Aliamphritea hakodatensis: one gene and its partner. The main gene of each other region encodes a partner of the protein of the gene in region 2 in a complex. Links are inferred from orthologs where the notes say so. Each region holds a gene or a part of one and is shown on either strand. Other genes may lie near its edges. The genes, in order: rpsJ and nusB.

Region 1 (3,128 bases), 4.1 Mb from region 2 along the record:
GCCTTACGGATGTTAGAGCGCTTACCTAAGCCACGCTGAGTGCGCTTGGTTTTGCCCTTCACGTTTACGATGTTCACGCCAGTTACTTTAACTTCAAACAGCTGCTCAACGGCCTTCTTGATTTCAGGCTTAGTTGCGTCAGCCGCTACGCGGAATACAACCTGCTGAGAACCTTCAGCAACAATTGTTGCTTTCTCAGAGATGTGCGGTCCTAGCAGTACTTGATAGATGCGTCCTTGGTTCATGCTAACGCCTCCTCAATTTTCTTAAGAGCAGCGACAGTAACCAGAACTTTATCGAAGCCTACCAGACTAACAGGATCGATGCCGGCAGCGTCGCGTACATCAACGTGAGGTACGTTACGTGCAGCCAGATACAGATTCTGCTCTACGTCTTCGGTAATCAGCAGTACATTTGCCAGCTCAAGTTCATTCAACTTAGCAACAAACTGCTTGGTCTTAGGGGCTTCTACGCTGAAGTTATCAACAACAACCAGACGCTCCTGACGAACCAGTTCGGAGAAGATGCAACGCATAGCAGCGCGGTACATTTTCTTGTTTACTTTCTGAGCATGGTTACGCGGTGCAGCTGCGAAAGTTACACCACCAGTACGCCACAGAGGACTACGAATAGTACCGGCACGTGCACGGCCAGTACCTTTTTGACGCCATGGCTTAGCACCGCCACCGCTTACAGCGGAACGGTTCTTTTGTGCCTTGGTGCCTTGACGACCACCGGCCAGGTACGCAGTAACGACCTGATGAACCAGTGATTCATTGAATTCTTTACCAAACGCCAGGTCGGAAACTTCAACAGATCCGCCAGCTCCTGCAAGATTCAGATTCATTACAAACCCCCTTAGGCGCCAGCTTTAACAGCTGATTTAACGATTACGTCGCCACCGGTGGCACCAGGGACAGCGCCCTTAACCAACAGCAGATTACGCTCAGCATCGATGCGAACAACTTCCAGGGACTGAACGGTTACACGCTCCGCACCCATGTGTCCTGCCATCTTCTTGCCTTTCCAAACGCGACCAGGAGTTTGACACTGACCAATAGAACCAGGAGCACGATGAGAAAGTGAGTTACCGTGAGTAGCATCCTGCATGGAGAAATTCCAACGCTTGATACCGCCCTGGAAGCCCTTACCTTTGGACTGCCCGGTTACATCAATTTTCTGACCCGCTTCGAAGCGTTCAACAGTCAGTTGATCACCAACATTAACTTCTTCGTCACCAGACAGACGAAACTCCCACAAACCACGACCTGCTTCGGTCTCAGCTTTGGCAAAGTGACCTGCCATTGCTTTAGTTACGCGGTTAGCGCGACGTGATCCTACAGTTACCTGCACAGCAGTGTAACCATCGGTATCAGCAGTCTTAACCTGTGTAACACGGTTCGGTTCCACCTCGATGACTGTGACTGGCACTGACACACCATCTTCATTGAAGATACGCGTCATACCTGCTTTACGTCCGATTAAACCTACAGACATTTTTCTAACCTCAATTGCCAGTTGTGTACGGGGCTTTTTACCCGCTATGGCTGCCCGTCCAGGGCATTCCACACGCAAACTAAAAGTCTGCGCATCTGTCTAATTAGCCTAAGCTAATTTGCACTTCGACACCCGCAGCAAGGTCCAGCTTCATCAGTGCGTCAACAGTTTTTTCTGTTGGCTCAACGATGTCCAGAACACGCTTGTGTGTGCGGATTTCGTACTGGTCACGTGCATCTTTGTTCACGTGTGGCGAAATCAGCACTGTAAAGCGCTCTTTGCGAGTAGGAAGTGGGATCGGACCATGCACCTGAGCTCCAGTCCGCTTAGCAGTCTCAACGATCTCCTGAGCGGAAGAGTCAATCAGGCGATGATCAAAAGCTTTCAGACGAATTCTGATTTTTTGGTTCTGCATTTCGATCACACATTTCCTAGATTGTTAAACGGCTTACGCCGACCTAGCCCCAATTAATGGGGTAGCGCATTCTACTTAACCCCCATAGGCAAGTCAAGGCTATTTATTAACCAGTAATAGCATCACCCCAACCCACTCACAGAGGCCATTATTTTGGCCGCCGGCACGGATCATTCACATCCGTTTTTGCAGGCACAAAAAAAGACCCCGAAGGGTCTTTTTTTCAGGCAAGATTATCGATTATTCGATGATCTTTGCAACAACGCCCGCACCTACTGTACGACCGCCTTCACGGATCGCAAAGCGCAGACCTTCTTCCATTGCGATTGGGTTAATCAGGGTAACATCCATCTTGATGTTATCGCCTGGCATTACCATTTCAACGCCTTCTGGAAGTTCACAAGCACCGGTGATGTCAGTTGTACGGAAGTAGAACTGTGGACGGTAACCTTTGAAGAATGGCGTGTGACGGCCACCTTCGTCTTTGCTCAGTACGTATACTTCGCCTTCAAAACGCGTGTGAGGCGTAATAGAACCTGGCTTAGACAGTACCTGACCACGCTCAACGTCGTCACGCTTAGTACCACGCAGCAGTGCACCAATGTTCTCACCTGCACGACCTTCGTCCAGCAGCTTACGGAACATTTCAACACCCGTACAGGTAGTTGTCTGAGTTTCACGGATACCTACGATCTCAACTTCAGAACCTGTGTTCACGATACCACGCTCAACACGGCCTGTTACTACAGTACCACGACCGGAGATTGAGAATACGTCCTCGATTGGCATCAGGAACGGCATGTCGATTGCACGCTCTGGCTGAGGAATGTATGAATCCAGTGCTTCAACCAGGTTTTTAACTGCAGTTGTACCCAACTCGTTATCATCCTGACCGTTCAGAGCCATCAGTGCAGAACCTGCAATGATTGGCGTGTCATCACCTGGGAATTCATACTGGTCAAGCAGCTCACGCAGCTCCATTTCAACCAGTTCCAGCATCTCAGCGTATTCTTCAGAGTCAACACCGCCGCAATCTTCAGCCAGCAGGTCAGCTTTGTTCAGGAATACTACGATGTAAGGTACACCTACCTGACGAGACAGCAGGATGTGCTCACGCGTCTGTGGCATTGGACCATCAGTCGCGCCACATACCAGAATCGCACCGTCCATCTGAGCAGCACCAGTGATCATGTTTTTAACATAATCGGCGTGGCCC
Region 2 (3,188 bases):
AGAGCAACGGTGCACAGTTCTCGACCAACTTTACCCTGTCTATTGAAGCCGCGGAAGGTGTGACAACGGGTATTTCAGCTGCCGACCGCGCACACACAGTACGGACTGCAGTGCGTCATAATGTGAAGGCGGAAGACATTGTACAACCGGGACACATTTTCCCGCTGATGGCTCAGCCTGGTGGCGTTCTGAGCCGTGCAGGTCATACTGAAGCCGGTTGTGATCTGGCGCGTCTGGCTGGCTGTACGCCGGCAGCGGCAATTGTTGAAATCATGAATGATGACGGCACCATGGCCCGCCGTCCGGATCTTGAAGTATTCGCTGAAAAGCATGATCTGAAGATCGGTACCATTGCAGACCTGATCCATTACCGGGCAACCAACGAACATACCGTTGTCCGGGAAAGTGAGAGCGTTCTGCCAACCGAATTTGGCGATTTTACTTGCTTTACATTCCAGGATGAAATTCAGAACTGTACTCATCTGGCGCTGACGCTGGGTGACATTTCAGCGGATGAGCCTACGCCTGTCCGGGTACACAGCCGCACTGAGGTGTTGCGTGATGTGGTCGGTGCCAGCCAGGGTGAAGAGCTGAAGTGGACCATGCGCCGCGCACTGGAAAAAGTGGCTGAAGAAGGTAAGGGCGTTGTGCTGTTACTGGATACAGCTGAGCGGATTGATCTGGGTGACGCCCTGAATCAGATGCTGAATAAAGATAAAAAGATCCGTCCGGCGAACGTCAGTGCGTCCGGTTCGTATCTGACGGTGGGAACCGGCTCGCAGATCCTGCGGGATCTGGGTGTGGGCAAAATGCGCCTGCTGAGCTCGCCAATGAAATTTAATGCAATTTCCGGTTTTGATCTGGAAATTGTTGAATACATTACCTGTGAAGAATAATGCGGTTATGGCTGCCGGGCAGCCATAAGCGCTGATGAATAATTGACGATAGGATTAAGAGAAAATGTCAGTACAGTATGTGGAAGGTGATTTCCTGACCGGTGGCGGTAACTACAGCATCGTGGTTGGCCGTTTTAACAGCTTTGTTGTTGAAAGCCTGCTGGAAGGTGCAATTGATACGCTGAAGCGTCACGGTGTTGAAGAAAGCAACATTCGTGTTATCCGCGTGCCGGGTGCCTTTGAAATTCCTCTGGCGGTACAGAAAGTGGCTGCACAGAAGAAAGATGATGCAATCATCGCACTGGGTGCGGTTATCCGCGGTGGTACGCCGCACTTTGAATATGTGTCCGGTGAGAGCTCAAAGGGCGTTGCACAGGTGTCTCTGGACTACAGTGTTCCGGTTGCGAACGGCATCCTGACAGTAAACTCCATTGAACAGGCAATTGAACGTTCCGGTACCAAAGCCGGTAACAAAGGTGCAGAAGCTGCGCTGTCTGCACTGGAAATGGTTAGCTTGCTGCGCCAGCTTGAAGGGTAAGTGAGATGAGCGATAATCCTACGCCAAAGAAGACTAAGAAGCCGTCGCTGACCGAAAAGCGTCGCGCCGCGCGGAGCTTCGCGTTACAGGCGTTGTACCAGTGGCACATGTCCGGTAACTCGGTTACCGACATCGAGCTGCAATTCCGCATTGATAACGATATGTCCGGTGCGGACATCCCGTTATTCAGTGAGTTGCTGCACGGCGTGCCTGCGCATGCCGGTGATCTGGATGCTTCTTTCGAACCGTTTCTGGACCGTGCCGTGACGGATCTGGATCCGATTGAACTGGCTGTTCTGCGTATCGGTAGCTTTGAGCTGTCACACCGGATTGTTGTGCCTTATAAGGTTGTTATCAACGAAAGTGTTGAGCTGGCTAAAACCTTTGGTGCCACCGAAAGCCACCGTTATGTAAACGGTATTCTGGACAAGCTGGCCGCGCGGGTGCGTATGACCGAGATCAACGCCAAGCGTGACGCTAAAAAGTCCTGATCAGGAGTGTTTCTTGGACGAGTTTGAACTGATACGTCAGTATTTTTCCGATCTCGGCCAGGACAGCTCCGGCTGCGTTGAGCTGGGGGTTGGCGATGACTGTGCCATTGTCTCTCCGCCTCCGGGGCAGCAACTGGTTTTTTCAATTGATACGCTGGTGGAAGGTACCCACTTTCTGCCGGATACCCCTGCACAACAAATTGCTACCCGCCTGTTAGGTGCCACCCTGAGTGATCTGGCAGCGATGGGCGCCCGTCCGGGCTTCTTTACGCTGGCTCTGACGCTGCCTGAATCCGACCCTGAATGGCTGGCTGCCTTCGCCGAACCTCTGGCAAAGATGGCAGAACGCCATGGTGTACGGCTGGTTGGCGGTGACACCACCAAAGGACCCCTTACGCTGACGGTACAGGTACACGGCTGGGTGGAATATGGCAGGGCGCTGCGGCGTGACGGTGCTTGTCCCGGTGATGCGGTGTATGTAACCGGCACCTTGGGAGATTCCCGTGCCGGGCTTGAAACCCTGTTGCAAAATATTCCACACAGTGAAGACGTTGCCTATTTGCAGCGGCGTTTTTTTGCCCCTGAGCCCCGTCTGAGTACCGCACAGCTGCTGACCGGTCAGGCATCTGCTGCCATTGATATTTCAGACGGTCTGCTGGCGGATCTGCAGCATGTGCTCAGCGCCAGCCACGTGGGCGCCTGCATTGAACTGGAAGAGTTACCTCTGTCCCCGGCCCTGCGGCGTTTTGCAGGTGAAGACAAGGCCGTCGAGTGGGCATGTTCCGGCGGGGAAGATTTTGAAGTCTGCTTTACCCTTCCCCCGGATCATGAAGAAGCCGTGCTGGATAGCCTTGTGCATCATGATGTGCCGGTCTGGAAGGTTGGTGAGATTCGCGCTGAGCTGGGGTTGTTTGTCCGGGACGCTGCCGGTGAACGGCCGGTAACCGCGCGGGGTTTTAATCATTTTTCTGAGCATGCAGAGTCATGAAAAACACAACTCCGGCCTCCGTCTGGCGTAATCCTGTGCACTTTCTGGCCTTTGGTTTTGGCAGCGGTGCAGCCCCTAAGGCGCCCGGCACATTCGGTACACTGGCCGCGGTGCCTCTGTACTTATTACTGGAACCCTTATCCGCTACGGTCTATGCGCTGATGTTGCTGGTTACCTTTGCTGTCGGCATTTATTTGTGCGGTAAAACCTCCGAAGACATGGGGGTGCATGATCATGGCGGTATTGTCTGGGATGAGTTTGTCGGCTACTGGATT

The links.
Region 1: the proteins of nusB (region 2) and rpsJ are in contact, whole or in part, in a solved structure (PDB 3D3B), measured with the Escherichia coli proteins. The link is inferred for Aliamphritea hakodatensis from one-to-one orthologs.

Annotation. Positions count from the first base shown.
Region 1 is NZ_AP025281.1:4,764,153-4,767,280, forward strand. The notes cover bases 257-3,063. They hold rpsJ (30S ribosomal protein S10), read right to left. Parts: upstream 1,913-3,063; coding sequence 1,601-1,912; downstream 257-1,600. Other genes in these bases: rplD (50S ribosomal protein L4), read right to left, coding at 257-847; rplC (50S ribosomal protein L3), read right to left, coding at 859-1,497; tuf (elongation factor Tu), read right to left, coding at 2,153-3,063. Outside these bases: rplW (50S ribosomal protein L23), read right to left, coding at 1-245; more of rplD, read right to left, coding at 242-256; more of tuf, read right to left, coding at 3,064-3,128. UniProt on the Escherichia coli protein: Involved in the binding of tRNA to the ribosomes. Part of the processive rRNA transcription and antitermination complex (rrnTAC). The complex forms an RNA-chaperone ring around the RNA exit tunnel of RNA polymerase (RNAP).
Region 2 is NZ_AP025281.1:707,364-710,551, forward strand. What follows is about bases 316-3,182. They hold nusB (transcription antitermination factor NusB), read left to right. Parts: upstream 316-1,439; coding sequence 1,440-1,925; downstream 1,926-3,182. Other genes in these bases: ribBA (bifunctional 3,4-dihydroxy-2-butanone-4-phosphate synthase/GTP cyclohydrolase II), read left to right, coding at 316-896; ribH (6,7-dimethyl-8-ribityllumazine synthase), read left to right, coding at 961-1,434; thiL (thiamine-phosphate kinase), read left to right, coding at 1,939-2,913; PCI15_RS03185 (phosphatidylglycerophosphatase A family protein), read left to right, coding at 2,910-3,182. In the rest of the region: more of ribBA, read left to right, coding at 1-315; more of PCI15_RS03185, read left to right, coding at 3,183-3,188. UniProt on the Escherichia coli protein: Part of the processive rRNA transcription and antitermination complex (rrnTAC). The complex forms an RNA-chaperone ring around the RNA exit tunnel of RNA polymerase (RNAP).